DNA from 4 places in the Bradyrhizobium sp. AZCC 1610 genome. Region 3 is predicted to be linked to each of the others. Evidence: predicted binding sites of a transcription regulator. Region 3 holds the regulator's gene; each other region holds the start of a gene.
What was found. The regulator PhoB, encoded in region 3, activates phosphate uptake and scavenging genes when phosphate is short. The targets are predictions, from matches to a motif close to TGTCATNNANCTGTCAT.

Region 1 (4,748 bases), 4.3 Mb from region 3:
GAAGGCTTCGAGATTCTTTTCAACCGCGAGACGCCCGACGCTGAGATACACCGGCATCGGCAGGCAGAGATCGACGCTCCGCGGATGAAACAGCGAGGTATCGACGCCGCGCGACCACAGCACCACGTTGCGAAAGCCGCGCATGCGCAATTCGGCCGCCAGCGCCGGCGTTGCCGCCATCACCGCCTGGCTCGGCCGGTGGAACCAGCGCAGCACCCGCCATACCCAGGATTCAGGGATCGGCGAGCGCGCCGATACATATTCCGGAAAACGGGTGTGAAAGCTCGTGGTGAACGGCAGGCCACGCTTGCGGCAATAGCGCCGCACGAGCAACCCAATCGGGCCCTCGGTCGCGATATGAATGCTGTCGGGCTTTGCCGCTTCGATCAATTGCGCGATTTTTGCCGGATACGGCAGCGCCAGCCGCAGATCCGGATAGCTCGGCATCGCGAAGGTGCGAAACGATTGCGGCGTCAGGAAACTCACCTCGACGCCGAATCCCTTGGCCGCCTCTGCCATCATGGTCAGCGTCCGAACCACCCCGTTGACCTGGGGATGCCACGCATCGGTCGCGACCAGGATATGCGTCATGCGGCGCGCGCCGCGACGCGGGGAACGGGTGCTGCCCTTCGCTGCGGATCGGTCCAGGTGATGATCTCGAACCGGCCGTCCTCGTGCTCGGCAAGCGCGGTGCAGCTTTCCACCCAGTCGCCGCAATTCATGTAGCGGATGCCGTGCTCGTCGCGAATGGTGGCGTAATGGATATGGCCGCAGATCACGCCGTCGGCGCCGTGCCGCCGCGCTTCGCCGGCCAGGGTCTTTTCGAACGCGCCGATATAGTTCACGGCGTTCTTGACCTTCAGCTTCGCCCATTGCGACAGCGACCAATACGGAACGCCGAACATGCGCCGGAAGAAATTGACGAGGCGATTCATCTGAATGGCGAAGTCATAGGCCTTGTCGCCGAGATGAGCGAGCCAGCGCGCGTTCTGCACCACGAGATCGAAGATGTCGCCGTGGATGATGAGGTAGCGCTTGCCGTCGGCGCCCTCATGAATGGTGTTTTCCACCACATCGATGCCGCCGAAATGCGTGCCGTAATAGTTGCGCAGGAACTCGTCGTGGTTGCCCGGCACGTAGACGACCTTGGCGCCCTTGCGCGCCTTGCGCAGCATCTTCTGCACGAAGTCGTTGTGCGATTGGGGCCAGTACCAGCTCGACTTCAGCGCCCAGCCATCGACGATATCACCGACGAGGTAGATGGTGTCGGCGTCGTGGCTCTTGAGGAAATCCAGCAAACGGTCGGCTTGCGAGCCGCGGGCTCCGAGATGAACGTCGGAGATAAACAAGGTCCGAAAGCGCCGTTCCGGGCTTTCTTCACTCAAGGAGTCACTACCCATACCTGTCCCCTGACAGATTTCTGTGACAGGGCGATGACTTGTTCACGCCGCGATAACCCACGAGAATCAATGCCGCGCCCCGCAACTTGCGGATAGCAGCGCGATGCGACAGGCAGGCGACATTGGAGAGGCAATACGTAGCCCGGATGGAGCGCAGCGCAATCCGGGGCCGGTCACGCGAGCGGATTCGGTCGCCCCGGATTTCGCTTCGCTGCATCCGGGCTACAAGACGCCCCTCGTAGCGACCGCTAGTAAAACTTGTGAAAATGATGGATCGGGCCGTGGCCATGCCCGACGCTGAAGCGATCTGCTGCGGCAATCGCAGCGCTAATCCACGCCTTGGCGTTGCGCACGGCGGTCTCCATGCCCTCGCCCTTCGCGAGCCCCGCGGCAATCGCCGAGGAGAGCGAGCAGCCGGTGCCGTGGGTATTTTTTGTGGCGATGCGCGGCGCGGCGAGTGCGATGACACCAGAGGAATCGATCAGATAGTCGATGCACTCGGCGCCCTCGCCGTGGCCGCCCTTGATCAGCACCGCCTTGCATCCCAGGGCCAGCAATTGCCTGCCTTGCTTCTCAACGGCAGCTTCGTCGGCCGCCACGCCTTCGTCGAGCAGCGCTGCGGCTTCCGGCAAGTTGGGCGTGATCACCGACGCCAACGGAATGAGCCTGGTCCGCAGCGCATCGATGGCTTCAGTCGCGAGCAGCCGGTCGCCCGAGGTTGCGACCATCACCGGATCGAGCACGACCTGCTTCGGCGACCAGCGCGCCAGCCCCGCGACGATAGCGTCGATAACCGGCGGCTGCGCCACCATGCCGATCTTGACCGCGCCTACCGCCAGATCGGAAAACACCGCGTCGATCTGCGCGGTCACGAACTCGGCCGGCACCTGGTGGATGCCGCTGACGCCCTCGGTATTCTGCGCGGTCAGCGCCGTGATCACGGAGGCGCCGTAGACGCCGAGCGCGGCAAACGTCTTCAGGTCCGCCTGGATGCCGGCGCCTCCAGAGGAATCGGAGCCCGCGATGGTCAGCGCGATTGGCGTCGTCATCGCAAGCCTCGCGCAAATCGTGTGTTGAGGACCATGGATTTGTTCTACCGCGCCATGGCATGGGCAGCAAGCTGGCTTGCCATTGTCAGCGGTTTTTGGCCTATTGGGGCCAACATTTTTGGAGACGATAGCGATGGTTCCCTTCTTCGTTCAGTTCAAATGCAAGCTCGGCCAGTCCTATGCCGTCGCCAATGCGCTCGCGGAGGCCGAGATCGCCTCGGAGATCTATTCCACCGCTGGCGATTACGATCTGCTGGTCAAGTTCTACGTCGACAACGACACCGACATCGGCCATTTCGTCAACGAGAAGGTGCAGGTGATTCCGGGCATCCAGGACACCCACACCATCATCACCTTCAAGGCGTTCGGTACGGGCTAGCAACGGCGGCCCCGCCTGCCCGCAATCGCCGTCGACTTCGCCCGGCGCACGGCCACGCCCGCGGCCTCAGGGAGTGCGCGTCCTGTCCGAGACATCAGTCACTTCTGGTCGGTTGAAGGCCTTCATTGAGCAAGCGCTCATCGCGGTGGGCTTGCCGGACACCGATGCGGCAAACGATCGCAGCCCTGATGGCGGCGAGTTAGCGGCGACACGCCGCGAAGGGCGAGTTTCAGAACATTGGCGCCGGCGCGTCCTCAACCTCTATGGTCTTCATCGGATGGATGCTCGGCGTGGCCAATGGACCCATGCGGGCAACCACGTCGTTCGGCACCCCGTAGACCTGTATCACGTGGTCGATTTTGTTGAGACCGTAGGCCTCGCGTTGCACGACGAAGAGCCAGAGCGCATATCCCGCCTGCTCGACGAGACCATCGCGGATTTTTCGATCGGAATTGGCCGTCCGCGGGCATGCGGCAAGTGCCGCTAGCGCGGCCTCAAGCCGCCGTCCAAGCCGTCCGAGCGCCGACGCCCTCTCCTGGGCGATCTCATGTTCGAGAGTTGCGTATCCGGAACGAACCAAATCCAACGCCATATAGGCGCACTCCGAAACGTGCCTGCCAACTACCTCTCATTTTATTGGTCGGCGGCGGTCTGTTCAAGACAAAACGCTGCAGTACGCAAAGCGAAATGGGAGTTGTGCTGGTGACGTGTCGCCGTGTCCGGATCAGAACACGTCGATCGTCGGGAAGCGAGGCTCCCCGGTGATGCAGTCCCAAAGGTAAATTGCAAGACCGACATCGCCAGTCCAAAGCGTATACCGTCCGCGACCAACGGCTACCTGAGCGCCGCGATACTGGACGATGGCCGTCATAGCGAATTGGCGTGCGCGGTCGAGCCACATCGGGTCGTTCGTGCGGCGGTAGAGTTTGAGGAATGCGTAGCCATTCCCGCCCGTGCCGTGGCAAAGGCCCGAGCCCTTGGTAAGTGGTCCGGCGGCCCAGGTGAAGCGACCGGCATCCACAAGAAGTGCGTCCAATTCAGGGGAAGCAAAGGGCGCATCCGCAAATGTCGTCACCATGCCGGGCGCGCCGTGACAATGCTGACAATAGGCAGGCGGCCTCGCGCGCTTGCTTCTCGCGCTCCAATTTGTCCCCATTTCAGATTGCCACGCATTTGCTGCGAGTGTCGCCGGCACAAATCCGGCTACCTGCGCTTGCTGCGTCGGCGTCAACCAGTCCCACCCGTGCAGCAACGGGATGGCGTTGCCAGCGAAGCCGTGAACGGGTCCCAGCCAGCGGTCGTTCTCACCATAGAGATCTTGTGTCCAAAGTTGACCTTGCGGCGTGTCCTCGAGAGCGCCTAACAGCCGGGCCGCCTGCATTTCGAACATCCCGCGCCATCGCGTTTCCCCTGTCATCTCGGCCATGTGGATTGCGGCAATCATGGACCCAGGCATGCCCCACATGAGCTCTCGGATCGGCAGTCCGATATTTGCTTCTGCGCGCCTATGCACAAGATCAGCCAGGCTCGATGTGGGTGCGAGACGCATGGCGAGAAGCGCCGCACCCATGTCGCCCTTGAGCAGCGAGCCATGCTTCCCGTAATCGGTAGGCGAATTGTTTTCGAAGGCGGCGATTGTCCGCTCCAGAAGCCGAGGCAGAACAGGGCGAAAGTCTTCGGCAACGCTGGTCGCACCGATTCGATGCAAGTAGTCTAGCGCCCAAATAACGCCGGCCGCGCCCGTATAGAAACTGGCGTGACCGTCTCCCACGCCGTCGTCGCTTGGATGACCCGGCCAGAACGTCTCGGGATCGAACTGCGCGATAGCATCGGCTGCGATTTCTTCGATCACCGCCCGGGCAGCCAATTCACTCCAGGCATCCTGTGTAAGCGCGCAATGACGACCGGCGACAATCATGC
Region 2 (4,748 bases), 2.6 Mb from region 3:
CAGCGGATAGCCGCTCTGGAGGATGTGGATGCGCGCCAGCGCGCGCCAGGTGCCGCCGACCGCGTAGAAGGTGCGGCCACTGCTGGCCTTGAGCTGGGCCACGTTGGACAGATCGTTGCTGACGATGCGTTCGGCGCGCTTCAGCGATTTGTGCGACAGGTCCTGCAGCGCCAGGCTTCCGAGCGGCAGCGTGACGCCGCTGCTGACGCGGCTGCCATGCACGTCGATCAGTTCGAGCGAGCCGCCGCCGAGATCGCCGACGACGCCGTCGGGATTGTGGATGCCGGAGACGACGCCGAGCGCGGAAAGCTTCGCCTCGCGCGGCCCCGACAGGATTTGAATGTGCGCGCCGCAAATGCGCTCGGCCTTGGCGATGAAGTCGGGGCCGTTCTTGGCGTCGCGGCAGGCGGCGGTGGCGATGGCGAAGACGCGCCCGACCTGCTGGATGCGACACAGCGCCCGGAACCGCCGGAGCGCCGTCAGCGCCTTGGCAACCGCGTCCTCGGCCAAGAGTCCGGTGCTCTGCACCTCGCGGCCGAGCCCGCACAGCGCCTTCTCGTTGAAGATGGTGACGAGGCTGCGCGCCATCGTCTCATAGACGACGAGACGAACCGAGTTCGAACCGATGTCGATGACGGCGACGCTGGAAGCGCGCTTGCGCGGCCGCTTCACAGCCGCGGCCCCTTATGGCGATTGCAGGCGCTCGTTACGGCGCGTGAGGCGACGCGGCGAAGATTCCTTGAGAGACTTTCCACGGCCAGACAGACTCGGATTCGTCATGAAATAGTTGTGCAGATTGAACGGCTCTTCGCCTTTCGCGGCCTTCATACGCGTTGACGTCCCGTCCGGCAACAACTGCCAGCTCTGCTCGGTATCCTTCAGGTTCGCGACCATGATCTGTTCGAGAACCTGCTGATGCACCGTGGGATTTTGCAACGGACAAAGCACCTCGACGCGGCGGTCGAGGTTCCGCGGCATCATGTCGGCGGACGAGATATACACAGCCGCTTTTGCGCCGGGCAGGCCCTGTCCCATACCAAAGCAGTAGATTCGGCCGTGCTCCAGGAAGCGGCCGATAATCGATTTGACCCGGATGTTCTCGGAAAATCCGGGAATGCCCGGCCGCAGACAGCAGATGCCGCGCACCACCAGTTCGATCGAGACGCCGGCCTGCGAGGCCTCGTACAGCGCGTCGATGACATCGGGGTCGACCAGCGAGTTCATCTTCATCCAGATCACTCCCGGCTTGCCGTGCCGGGCGTGATTGGCCTCGCCTCTGATGTGTTCGATAATGCGCTTGCGCAGCGTCAGCGGCGACACCGCCATCCGCTCGATGTCGCTCGGCTCGGCATAGCCGGTGATGTAGTTGAACACCCGCGCCGCATCGCGGCCAATGATCGGGTCCGAGGTAAAGTATGAGAGGTCGGTATAGATGCGCGCGGTGACCGGATGATAGTTGCCGGTGCCGGTATGCACATAGGTCGTCAAATTACCGCCCTCGCGCCGCACCACCATCGACAGCTTGGCGTGCGTCTTCAGTTCGAGAAAACCGTACACGACTTGCACGCCGGCGCGTTCGAGGTCGCGCGCCCAGCGGATATTGGCTTCCTCGTCGAACCGCGCCTTCAACTCGATCAGGGCGGTCACCGATTTGCCGGCTTCCGCAGCCTCGGCGAGCGCGCGCACGATCGGCGAATTGTTCGACGTGCGGTAGAGCGTCTGCTTGATGGCGACGACGTCGGGGTCGCGGGCGGCCTGCTGCAGGAACTGCACGACGACGTCGAATGATTCGTAAGGATGGTGGACGATCAGGTCCTTCTGCCGGATCGCGGCAAAGATGTCGCCGCCATGGTCGCGCACCCGCTCGGGATGGCGCGGCACGTAGGGCACGAATTCGAGGTCGGGCCGGTCGAGCCGGGTGAGTTGCGAGAGTTCGTTCATCGCCAGCACGCCGTCGACCAGAAACACCTCGTCGTCGTCGGCGGAAAGCGCCTGCTGCACGAAGCCGCGCAGCGCTTCCGGCATCTTGGCTTCCATCTCGAGGCGGATCACCGATCCCCGCCGCCGCCGCTTCAGCGCGCTCTCAAACAGGCGGACCAGATCTTCGGCCTCTTCCTCGATTTCCAGTTCGGAATCCCGGATGATGCGGAAAGCGCCCTGGCCCTTGACGGTGTAGCCGGGGAACAGGCGGCCGATGAACAGCCCGGTGGCCTGTTCCAGCGGGATCAGGTGCACCGCGCCGTCCCCAGTCTGGGGCATCCGGATGAAGCGGTCGATCTTGCCGGGCATGCGGATCAGCGCATTCATCGCCTTGCCGTCCGACACCCGCGACAATTGCAGCGCGATGGTGAAGCCGAGGCTCGGGATGAACGGGAAGGGGTGCGCCGGATCAATGGCAAGCGGCGTCAGCAGCGGGAAGATGTTGCGGAGGAAGTGATCCTCGAGCCAGCTTCGCTCCGCCTTGGTGAACTCGTGGCCGTCGACGAGCACGATGCCGGTCTCCGACAGGGTGGTGCGCAGATCCCGCCAGATGGCTTGCTGGTCGGAGGCGAGTTCCGAAACGTTCTTGTTGATGACGACGAGTTGCTCCAACGGCGTCAGGCCGTCTGGGCTGCGTTCGGCGATGCCTTCGCGGACCTGCGCCTTGATACCGGCGACGCGGACCATGAAGAACTCATCAAGGTTATTGGCGGAAATTGACAGAAACCGAACCCGTTCCAGCACGGGATGGCCTGGATTGACCGACTCTTCGAGCACCCGACGGTTGAAATGCAGCCAGGACAGCTCGCGGTTGATGAATCGCTCGGGGCTCGTGGCAATCGCGGGGGGAGCCTCGACGATCTGTTCTTTTTCTTTAATTTCAATAACTTGTGCCGATTCCATAAAGCTTTGATCCATCTCGGGCGAGGGCGCAGGGCGTTCTTAAATCAGTGCAGCGCAGAGCATGTGATACGCCGATGACGTTTCAATGACATTGACGTTCTGCCCACAGCCGCCGTCAAGGCGGCAGGAAGCAGCACGCAGCTGTCCGATCAGGCGTTCCGGAGCAGTTCGGCGGCGAGCGCCCGGGTTACCGGCCGGCCCAGCCGTAGCGCCTCGGTGTCGAGCAGATCGACAGCCTGGCGAGCGGCGGCATAGGACCGCTCGATCCGGGTGGTGAGGTAGCTCACCACCGTCTCGTCGATGCTCAACTGGCGGTCCGCGCAAAATTTGATGATCAGGCCGCGAAATAGCAAGTCGTCGGGCGGTAATAGCGACACCACAGGCACCGCGCGCAGCCGCGACCTGAGATCGCGCAGCTCAACCTCGAACGCCGCCGGAGGAACGCGCCCCGTGACCAGGACGAATGCCTCGTCCTCGCGCGCCAGGTTCAGGAGGTGAAACATCGCGCGTTCGTCGAAATCGGCCGGTCTCAGGTCTTCGACCACCAGTGCTCCGGTGGCGAGCGCGCCGGGGACGGCAGCAGGGTTAAGCGCGTGCGCCGATGTCGAGCGCGCGCCGGCCTGTTCGGCCCAGATCGCGGCGAGATGGCTCTTGCCGGAGCCCTCCGGTCCCACCAGCAGCATGACGCGGTTCGGCCAGTCCGGCCAGCTTTCGATCAGCGAGAGCGCGGCTTCATTGGCCGGCCCTTCCAGGAAATTGTCGCGGGTCAGGCTCTCCGCATGCGGCAGCGCAAAGGCAAGCTGACGAGGTTGAACGCGGACTGCCACTCAAATCTCCAGGCTGGGATGTACAGCCTTCATAGCGTTTCCAAGCGAAGTGGGCACCGGTTCGCGTGAAGAAAACGCGTCATAACAAAGAACAAGCTAGCGCGCGTCGATCGTGCTCATGTGCCGCACCCACTCGACGAGATAGAGCGAGACGGAAACCAAAGTAAAGACCGTAACAAAACCCATCAGGATCACGTCATAGGGCGCCGGCTTGAAATTAAAACCGAGCGAAGCCAGCACCAGCGCCGCGAACGCCACCTGGGCCACCGTGTTGAGCTTCGACACCATCAGCGGTTTCATCGCGACCGGCTTGTCGAGCAGCCATGACACGATCACGGCCGTGACGATCATGATGTCGCGCGACACCACGAGGATGACGAGCCAGCGCGGCACCGCGCCCCAGATGCCGAGCGCCACGAAGATCGAAACCAGCAGCGCCTTGTCCGCGAGCGGGTCGAGCAGGGCGCCCAGCTCGCTCGCCATGTTGAAGCGCTTGGCGAGAAAGCCGTCGACGGCGTCGCTGACCCCGGCGATGACGAAGATCGCGAAGGCGATTTCCATCTGGCTGGAGACAATCGCCCAGACGATGACCGGGACCAGAATGATGCGCCCCAGCGTGATGATATTCGGAATGCTCAACTCGGTCGCTTCCCGGCTCCCGGCCTGGTTCCGGCCCTTGGCGGGTTCGGCCGGACCTTATCTACATAGTATATGTGAGAAGCGTTCGCGAGCCATTGCAGGATCGCGGAATTCCTCGTAACCAGCGGTCATCATACGGAAATTGGGCATGATCGACCGCAAAAACGGGCTGACTTACTCGGATTCGGGCGTTGATATCGATGCGGGCAACCGCCTGGTTGATCTCATCAAGCCGATGGTCCGCGCCACCGCCCGGGCCGGCGCCGACGCCGAAATCGGCGGTTTTGGCGGCCTGTTCGACCTCAAGGCGGCGGGTTTCAAGGATCCCGTGCTGGTGGCGGCGACCGACGGCGTCGGCACCAAGGTCAAAATCGCGATCGAGACCGGCCTGCATGGCGG
Region 3 (4,748 bases):
GCCCGCACGGTCGCGGTGCGGCCCGAAGTGATCCTGTTCGACGAGCCGTGCTCGGCGCTGGATCCGATCTCGACCGCCAAGATCGAGGAGCTGATCCAGGAGCTGGCGGAAGACTACACCATCGCCATCGTCACCCATAACATGCAGCAGGCGGCGCGCGTCTCCGACAAGACCGCCTTCATGTATCTCGGCGAGCTGATCGAATTCGACGACACCAACAAGATATTCACCTCGCCGAGCGATCGGCGTACCCAGGACTACATCACCGGCCGGTTCGGCTAGAGCAAGATCCGGAGGAGATAACACATGGCTTCTGAACACACCGCCAAGGCGTTCGACAGCGATCTTCAGGAATTGACCCGGCTCGTCGCCGAGATGGGCGGCCTGTCTGAGCGCATGATCACTGAATCCGTCGATGCGCTGGTCCGCCGCGACATCCCGCTCGGCAAGCGCGTCGTCGCCAACGATGTCGAGATCGACCGTCTGCAGCATCTGATCGAGGAACGCGCGGTGCTGACCATTGCGCGGCGCCAGCCGATGGCGATCGATCTGCGCGAAATCGTCGGCGCCATGCGGGTCGCCACCGATCTGGAGCGGATCGGCGACCTCGCCAAGAACATGGGCAAGCGCGTCGCGGCGCTCGAAAACGACTTCCAGCCCTTAAAGCTGATGCGCGGCCTCGAGCATATGACCGATCTGGTGCTGACGCAGGTCAAGTCGGTGCTGGACGCCTACGCGGCGCACGATCTGCCGGCGGCGATGGCGGTCTGGAAGGGCGACGAGGAAGTCGACGCCATCTGCACCTCGCTGTTCCGCGAACTCCTGACCTATATGATGGAAGATCCGCGCAACATATCGTTCTGTATCCACCTGATGTTCTGCGCCAAGAACATCGAGCGGATCGGCGACCACGCCACCAATATCGCCGAGACCGTGTTCTACATGATCGAGGGACAGCAGATGCTCGACCAGCGCCCGAAGGGCGACATGACAACGTTTGCCACGGCCGTACCCAATACTTGACAAAGCGTTTCAAGCGAAGTGGGGACCGGTTCGCATAGCAATCAAGTTTACGCAGATTGCGTAGACTTATCTGCGCAGAAAACGCGTCAAACAGAAGAGGCTGAAGAAAGATGAGCGCGCGCATTATGGTGGTCGAGGACGAGGAAGCGCTGACCACGCTGTTGCGCTACAACCTCGACGCCGAAGGTTATGATGTCGAAACCGTCGCCCGCGGCGACGATGCCGACACGCGGCTGAAGGAGCGCGTGCCCGATCTCGTCGTGCTCGACTGGATGCTGCCGGGGCTGTCAGGCATCGAGCTCTGCCGCCGCCTGCGGGCGCGGCCGGAGACCAAGCAATTGCCTATCATCATGCTCACGGCGCGCGGTGAGGAGAGCGAGCGGGTGCGCGGGCTTGCGACCGGCGCCGACGATTACATCGTCAAGCCGTTCTCGGTGCCGGAACTGCTGGCGCGGGTGAAGGGCCTGCTGCGGCGGGCGAGCCCCGAGCGGCTCGCCACCGTGCTGACCTATGGCGACATCGAACTCGATCGCGAGAAACGCCGCGTCGCGCGTTCGGGCCGCCAGATCGATCTCGGCCCGACCGAATATCGCTTGCTGGAATTTTTCCTGGAGCATCCCGGCCGCGTCTTCAGCCGCGAGCAATTGCTCGACAGCGTCTGGGGCCGCGACATCTATATCGACGAGCGCACCGTTGACGTCCACATCGGCCGCCTGCGCAAACTGCTCAATCCGGGCCGCGAGCAGGACCCGATCCGCACCGTGCGCGGCGCGGGATATGCGCTGGATGATCGGTTCGCGAAGGTGGAGCCGTAAAGGCTCCATCGTCGTCCGGGCTCTCGATGGTCGTCCCCGCCTAGTGCGCAATTGCGCACGGGGCGCGGGGACCCATAACCACCAATCTCGATTGTTGAAAAACGCTGGGGCTCCAGCTCAGCCAAACCACAAGCACCTGTGGTTATGGGTCCCTGCGTTCGCAGGGACGACGAACGATTTAGTTCGTAGCCCGGGTGCAGCGAAGCGCAGCCCGGGGAATGTCAGCCAATCGCAAGACCGTCCCGGATTTCGCTGCGCTCCATCCGGGCTACGATAACCGTCCCTTTACCGCGTCGGCTTCGGCTGCTGCCGCCGCCGGTCGGCGGCGGGCTGATAGGCGATGCGCGAGTGGTGCGCGCAATAGGGCAGGCCAGCGAGCGCCTTGCCGCCGCAGAAGAAGAATTCCGGGCTCGAGGGATCGCCGACCGGCCAGTGACAGGTCGCCTCGTTCAGTTCGAGCAGCGACAGCCGCTGGCTCATCGGCACCACATTGTCGAAGGCGACCGGATCGGGCTCCAGCTCCATATCGAAGGCGTGGGCGAGCGCGGTGTTGCCGCGCGAAACCGGGCGCGACACCCGCATCATTTGCTGGGCGGCGGGGCGCGCCTTGCGCTGCCGCGGGGCGGCCGAGGAGGGGCTCTTGGCGCGGCCGGACAGGCCCAGCCGGTGCACTTTGCCGATCACGGCGTTTCGCGTCACATTTCCGAGTTCCGCGGCAATTTGGCTGGCCGATAATCCGGCTTCCCAGAGCTTCTTCAGCTGCTCGACGCGATCGTCGGACCAGGTCAATACCGTCATCGCATTCTTCCCTTCGCATCGCGCCGGCCAAATCAGGGGCAGCACTGGCGACGTCATTCGTCTCAAAAATCCCTGCGGTCAGAATCCCTTAGCCCTCGCCGGGCGCGAAAACCGCGCCGGAACGTCTACGCTTGCACAAATGGACTCTAGGGATCAGAACTGCCGCACGAGATGTCGTACCCGACAGCCCAGAGGCTACAATATGGCGTGACTCTGGCGCAAGAGTCCGGGCCTGGGCGTCCACATGTTCCGACATCTAGGCATTGCACTGCGTGTTTTCCACCACACCGCAATCTTACGGATTTCCTTATCTTGCAGTGCCGGAAAGGCGGCTTCGTGGCGTGTTGACAGCGCTCCCCGCCCACATAGAATACCTCTCACGTGCCGCCCTTAAGAGGCGGCACGTTTCGTTTTCGCAAGACCGGCCGTTGCCGCGTTCGCGCCTATGCACGCGTGTGCTCCGCGGTCGGTCTTGAAAGCAGGTCTCAAACCTTCAGTGATTGCCATGACCAATAGCGCCACGTCGCATCTGCTCCCTGTCTTTGCCAGGGTCGATCTCGGCTTCGAGCGCGGCGAGGGCTGTTGGCTGACCGCCACCAATGGCGAGCGCTATCTCGACTTCACCTCGGGGGTTGCGGTGAATGCGCTGGGCCACTGCCATCCGCATCTGGTTGCGGCGCTGCAGGAGCAGGCGACGAAGCTCTGGCACATGTCGAACCTGTTCAAGAGCCCGGATGGCGAGAAGCTTGCCGCGCGGCTCTGCGAGCAGAGCTTTGCCGACCTGGTGTTCTTCTGCAATTCCGGCGCCGAGGCGATGGAAGGCGTGATCAAGGTCGTGCGCCGCTATCAGTTCTCCAAGGGGCATCCCGAACGCTATCGGCTCGTCACCTTCGAGGGCGCGTTCCACGGCCGCACCCTGGGCACGCTCGCCGCGACCGGCTCCGCCAAATATCTCGAGGGTTTTGGGCCGCCGATGGACGGCTTCGACCAGGTGCCGCATGGCGATCTCGAGGCGGTGAAAAAGGCGATCGGACCGCACACCGCGGGCATCCTGATCGAGCCGGTGCAGGGCGAGGGCGGCGTGCGCTCCGCGCCGCAGGCCTTCTTCAAGGCGCTGCGCCAGCTCTGTGACGAGCACGGCCTGCTGCTGGCGTTCGACGAGGTGCAGACCGGCATGGGCCGCACCGGCGATCTCTTCGCCTACAAGCGCGTCGGCGTGACGCCGGATGTGATGTCGCTGGCCAAGGCACTCGGCGGCGGTTTTCCGATCGGCGCGGTGCTGGCCACCGCCGAAGCCGCCTCCGGCATGTCGCCGGGCTCGCACGGCTCGACCTTCGGCGGCAATCCGCTGGCGATCGCTTCCGCCAACGCCGTGCTCGACGTGATGCTGAAGCCCGGCTTCTTCGACCACGTGCAGAAGATGTCGCTGCTGCTGAAACAGAAACTGGCCTCCGTGGTCGATCGTTATCCCGCCGTGCTCTCGGAAGTGCGCGGCGAGGGACTGTTGGTCGGCGTCAAGGCCGTGGTGCCGCCGGGCGATCTCGTCAACGCGTTGCGCGACGAGAAATTGCTCACCGTCGGCGCCGGCGACAATGTGGTACGGTTCCTCGCGCCGTTGATCGTGACCGAGGCCGAGATCGACTTGTCCGTTCAGATGCTCGAGCGCGCCTGCGTTGCGCTGTCGGGCGCACCGTTGAAGAAGGCGGCGGGATGATGAGCAAGTCGGTCCGTCACTTCCTCGACATCAGCGAACTGCCGCCGAGCGAATTGCGCAACATGCTGGCCTTGGGCGCCGACATGAAGGCAAAGCTCAAGGCGCAGGAAAAACCTGGTGACAAGGGCAAGAAGCCGCTCGAAGGCAAGACGCTGGCGATGATCTTCGAACGTCCCTCGACCCGCACGCGGGTGTCGTTCGATGTCGGCATGCGCCAGCTCGGCGGCGAGTCCATCATGCTGACGGGTGCGGAGATGCAGCTCGGCCGCGGCGAGACGATCGCCGACACCGCGCGCGTGCTGTCGCGCTATGTCGATGCGATCATGATCCGCATCCTCAACCACGACGCGCTGCTGGAATTGGCCGCGCATGCCACCGTGCCCGTGATCAACGGGCTG
Region 4 (4,748 bases), 2.1 Mb from region 3:
TCCCCGAATTCCCGGAAGCCAGGCTGCAAGAGCTTGCCGATCGCTATGAAGCTGCAGTTGCCGCCAAGCGGCGGCGCGTATGGCTGGGTTTGGCGGTCCTGATCGCCGCGGCGATTGCCGCTGGCTGGATGGGCGATGTCAACTTTGGGAACTTCGTCGAGAATTTCTGGCGCTTTCCGGCCTATTTTGTCAGCATCGCCCCTAAGTTTTCGTTCTCGACTGCGTGGGTTGATCTCACGGAGTGGCTTTGGGGACTGCCCCGCTGGACGCAGCTCCTCGGAGACACGTTGCTGATCGCGTATATGGGAACCCTCACGGGAGCGATATGCGGATTCGTTCTCTGCTTCCTTGCATCGGCCAATCTCGTCAGGTCGCGTGCCACCGTTTTTGTCACGCGGCGCGTTCTCGAACTTTGCAGGACCGTGCCGGAGATCGTCTTTGCCTTGATTTTCGTGCTGGCGTTTGGTCTGGGGCCGCTGCCGGGCGTTCTCGCCATCGCAATCCATACCACCGGAGCGCTGGGCAAGCAGTTCGCCGAAGTTGTTGAGAATATCGATAACAAACCGATCGAGGGGGTGGCGGCAAGCGGAGGAAGCTGGCTTCAGATTGTCCGGTTTGGCGCAGTGCCTCAGGTTCTCTCGAACTTCGTAAGCTATGCCCTGCTGAGATTTGAGATTAACGTGCGCGGCGCGGCCGTGATGGGCTTTGTCGGCGCCGGCGGGATCGGCCAGGATTTGATCGAGGCCGTTCGCAAGTTCTATTACACCGATGTCAGTGCCATCCTTTTGCTCATTGTCGTCACCGTCATGTTGATCGACTTTATCACGGAGCGGGTGCGCCACCGCCTTCTCGGGCTGGAGGGCTCCGCTGCATGAATTCTTTCAGTTTTGAAAGCCGGGCCGGCATCGTCGAACGTCACCCGGACCTTTTCCGGCCGGATTGGTGGCATCGTGGAAAAATCGCAATAGGCGTTGGCGGGGCGGTTGCGCTTTTTCTGTTCGGGATCGTCCAACTCGACATTCCCTTTCACCGGCTCTCCGAGGGAATGGTCAGGCTGGGTGAATTCGTTCGGCTGATGTTGCCGCCTAATCCTGGTTCCTGGGCGGAAGTATTGAAATATCTGCATGCGCTCGGAGAGACGGTTTCGATCGCATTTCTCGGCACGCTGGGCGGGGCGCTGCTCGCGTTACCGGTATCCCTGCTGGCGGCGCGCAATGTGGTTGCAAACTGGATCGTCCACCTTTTGACACGCCGCAGCCTCGATACCATCCGTGGCGTCGATACCTTGATCTGGGCCCTCATCTGGGTTGGCGTCGTGGGGTTGGGCCCGTTTGCAGGTATCCTTGCGGTGATCTGCAGCGATTTTGGGACTTTTGGGAAGTTATTCTCGGAAGCGATCGAGGCTGCCGACAAGAACCCCGCTGAAGGCGTCCGATCATCGGGCGGCAACCATCTCCATAGCGTCCGGTTCGGATTGCTGCCGCAGGTCTTTCCGATCTTGTTAAGTCAGGTGCTATACTATTTTGAATCGAATACGCGGTCGGCGACGATTATCGGAATCGTCGGAGCAGGCGGGATTGGACTTCAGCTTGCCGAACAAATCCGGGTGCTGGAATGGCAAAAGGTTTCGTTTCTGATTTTGCTTATCCTGATGGCGGTATCGGCAATTGACTGGATCTCGGGCAAACTGCGTTTCGCGATCATCGGCAACCGGGCAATCTCATGATGTCTCGCTGCTAGACTAGCCACTCTCGACCAAAAACTCGACGCGCTCCGCAGCAAAGCGCGAGCGCTTGGTCACCAATGGTTTGCCGTCGGTATCGACGTCGGTGCTGTCGACCACCAGAATTGGGCGTCCGAGCGTAAGGTCCAGCCGGGTGGCGTCGATGGCCTCGACGATACCGGCGGTGATCCGCGTCGACGCGCGGCGAAAATCCCGGATGCCGTAATGCGCCAGCAATTTCGTCATCGAGCGCACATTGGCGAACACTTTTCCGGCGTCGGGGAAGCGCCCTGCTGAAAGCCACGTGGTGCTCACGCAGATCGGCGCGCGGTCGGCAAGCCGTACGGATTCGATCCGGATCAGGGGCGCTCCGGTCTTCAATCCAAGCTCCCGCGCCAGCTCGCGCGTGGCTTCTTCCTCGGCCGAATCGATGAATTGGCCGCGCGGCTCCCGGCCGCCGGCTCCGACGATTTCGGAAAACCGCGTCCGTGAGCGCAGCGGATAGGCGAGGCGCCGGGTCTCGACATAGGTGCCGCTGCCGCGCTCGGCGCGCACCAGGCCGCGCTCGGCGAGTGTGGCGAGCGCCCGGCGCACGGTGTGGCGGTTGACCCGATAGGTCTCGGCGATCTCGATCTCGCCCGGCAATTTTTCGCCGGCAGCAAAGCGGCCGTCGGCAATGCCGCGCTCGATGCCGTCGGCGACCTGCCGCCACAACGCGACGCCGGAGGGCGTGTCCTGAACGCTCATGGAACGAAATGGCGCATCGGCAAAAATCACCTCATTGTCACGAATCTGTCATGGCGCTTCGTTATCAAGTTGTCTATTATCATAGACAACTTGATTCCGGCAAGGCCGATATGATGGCGAGTAACGAAAGTCTGGCAGACGAAAACGGCGGGCAGGCGCGGCGCAAGGCCGTGATGGCGGTGCTGGCTCATTCCGCAACGGCTGACATCGCCGGGCACCTCGCGACGGTGGCGTTGCCAGTGCACGAAGACCTGCGGGAGCCCGAAAATGGGCTCGTCATGGTGCGCGGCCGCGTCGGCGGTGACGGTGCGCCGTTCAATCTCGGCGAGGCGACGGTGTCGCGTGCCGCCGTGCGGCTGTCGACCGGCGAGGTCGGCTTCGGCTACACGCTGGGCCGCGACCGGGAGAAGGCCAGGCTGATCGCGCTGTGCGATGCCATGGTGCAATCGGAAAAATTCGTTGGCGCGATCGAAGGCCAGGTCGTCGCGCCGTTGCGTGCGGCGATGATCGAAGGGCGAAACCGCAAGGCAGCCGAGGCGGCGGCAACACGGGTCGATTTCTACACACTGGTACGGGGTGAGGGTTGACATGACGAGCGTTGCCGAACTGCCCGCAGGATTTGCCGACAAGGTGTTGTCGGCACAATCGGTCTTCCGGTCCGTGATGGATGCGATGGCCCGTCCCGGCAGCGTTCAGCGTATCGCGCCTGCGGCTGGCACGCCGGCTGCGATGATGCGCGGCACGGCCGCTATAGCGCTGACCCTGTTCGATCACGATACGCCGGTCTGGCTGGATTCGCGGATGTCAGCGACGCCGGATGCCGCCAAATGGCTCAAATTCCACACCAGCGCGCCAGTTATTACGGACTCGTCGATCGCCAGTTTTGCGCTGATAGGCGGCGCCGAAAGCCTTCCGGCACTGGATCGCTTCGCGTTCGGCAGCAATGAATATCCGGACCGTTCGACGACGCTGATCCTGCAGGTCGAAAGCCTGACGGATGGCCCCGTTGTCGAGCTGCAGGGCCCCGGCATCGACGGCGCGGCAGCGCTTCGTGCTTCAATCCAGCCGCAGGATCTGTTCGAGCGGTTGGCCATAAATGCCGCGTTGTTTCCGCGCGGCATCGACGTCGTGCTGGTCCATGATGACGCCATTGTCGCAATACCACGCACGACGCGGCTCGTGAGAGGAGGCTGACCATGTATGTTGCCGTCAAGGGTGGCGAACGCGCCATCGAGAACGCCCATCGTCTTCTGGCGCATGAGCGGCGCGGCGACCGCGATGTTCCCGAAGTATCGCTGGCCCAGATCTCCGAGCAGCTTTCGCTTGGGGTCGATCGCGTCATGACCGAAGGCTCGCTATATGACCGCGAACTCGCGGCGCTCGCCATCAAGCAGGCGCGCGGCGACCTGATCGAGGCGATCTTTCTGGTGCGCGCATTCCGCGCCACGCTGCCGCGCTTTGGCGCGACCGAGCCGGTCGATACGGGTGCGATGCAGGTGCGCCGCCGGATTTCCTCGACCTTCAAGGATATTCCGGGTGGGCAAATTCTTGGTCCCACCTTCGACTACACCCATCGCCTGCTGGATCCGCAACTCGCCGATGGATTCGCTCCCGATACGCCTGCGACCGGTGAGGTGTCCACAGGCGCGACCCCACGCGTAACCGATATTCTTGGCCGCGATGGCCTGATCGAGCCGTCGCCTGTCGCGGATGCTAGCGCTCCCATCGGTGACTTGACGCGCGAGCCGCTCAGTTTTCCGGCGGATCGCGATCTGCGCCTGCAAAACCTGGCGCGCGCCGATGAGGGCTTTCTGCTGGCGCTCGGATACTCCTCGCAGCGCGGCTATGGCCGCAACCATCCCTTTGCCGGCGAGATCAGGTTCGGCGAGGTGGAGGTGGAATTCGTGGCCGAGGACGCCGGCTTTGCCGTTCCGCTCGGTTCGATTGCGCTGACGGAATGCCAGATGGTCAACCAGTTCAAGGGATCGGCGACAGAAGCGCCGTGTTTTACGCGCGGCTATGGTCTGGCCTTCGGACAAAGCGAGCGCAAGACCATGTCGATGGCGCTGGTCGATCGCAGCCTGCGCGCCCGCGAGCTCGGCGAGGAAGTTGTCGCGCCGGCCCAGGACGAGGAATTCGTGATGTCGCATTCGGACAATGTGCAGGCGACCGGCTTCGTCGAGCATCTCAAGCTGCCGCATTACGTCGATTTCCAGTCCGAACTCGGCCTGTTGCGAAAGCTGCGCAAGGAATTCGTCGAGGCGAACGAGACGCCGCC

Region 1: the regulator PhoB is predicted to act here: its motif matches at 1,423-1,439, upstream of V1279_RS22050 (UDP-2,3-diacylglucosamine diphosphatase).
Region 2: the regulator PhoB is predicted to act here: its motif matches at 2,958-2,974, upstream of V1279_RS13010 (RNA degradosome polyphosphate kinase).
Region 4: the regulator PhoB is predicted to act here: its motif matches at 2,506-2,522, upstream of phnF (phosphonate metabolism transcriptional regulator PhnF).

The regions. Positions count from the first base shown of each region.
Region 1 is NZ_JAZHRR010000001.1:4,433,401-4,438,148, forward strand. It holds gene V1279_RS22045 (glycosyltransferase family 4 protein) at 1-591, opposite strand, end outside; gene V1279_RS22050 (UDP-2,3-diacylglucosamine diphosphatase) at 588-1,400, opposite strand; gene thiD (bifunctional hydroxymethylpyrimidine kinase/phosphomethylpyrimidine kinase) at 1,649-2,449, opposite strand; gene V1279_RS22060 (Lrp/AsnC ligand binding domain-containing protein) at 2,583-2,828, shown strand; gene V1279_RS22065 (DUF6665 family protein) at 3,058-3,420, opposite strand; gene V1279_RS22070 (lanthionine synthetase C family protein) at 3,553-4,748, opposite strand, start outside.
Region 2 is NZ_JAZHRR010000001.1:2,716,495-2,721,242, forward strand. It holds gene ppx (exopolyphosphatase) at 1-672, opposite strand, end outside; gene V1279_RS13010 (RNA degradosome polyphosphate kinase) at 685-2,883, opposite strand; gene V1279_RS13015 (chromosomal replication initiator DnaA) at 3,033-3,710, opposite strand; gene V1279_RS13020 (CDP-alcohol phosphatidyltransferase family protein) at 3,807-4,349, opposite strand; gene purM (phosphoribosylformylglycinamidine cyclo-ligase) at 4,498-4,748, shown strand, end outside.
Region 3 is NZ_JAZHRR010000001.1:129,647-134,394, forward strand. It holds gene pstB (phosphate ABC transporter ATP-binding protein PstB) at 1-282, shown strand, start outside; gene phoU (phosphate signaling complex protein PhoU) at 307-1,023, shown strand; gene phoB (phosphate regulon transcriptional regulator PhoB) at 1,134-1,838, shown strand; gene V1279_RS00640 (GcrA family cell cycle regulator) at 2,124-2,636, opposite strand; gene V1279_RS00645 (aspartate aminotransferase family protein) at 3,142-4,350, shown strand; gene argF (ornithine carbamoyltransferase) at 4,350-4,748, shown strand, end outside.
Region 4 is NZ_JAZHRR010000001.1:2,195,311-2,200,058, forward strand. It holds gene phnE (phosphonate ABC transporter, permease protein PhnE) at 1-875, shown strand, start outside; gene phnE (phosphonate ABC transporter, permease protein PhnE) at 872-1,726, shown strand; gene phnF (phosphonate metabolism transcriptional regulator PhnF) at 1,742-2,470, opposite strand; gene phnG (phosphonate C-P lyase system protein PhnG) at 2,644-3,057, shown strand; gene phnH (phosphonate C-P lyase system protein PhnH) at 3,059-3,664, shown strand; gene V1279_RS10475 (carbon-phosphorus lyase complex subunit PhnI) at 3,667-4,748, shown strand, end outside.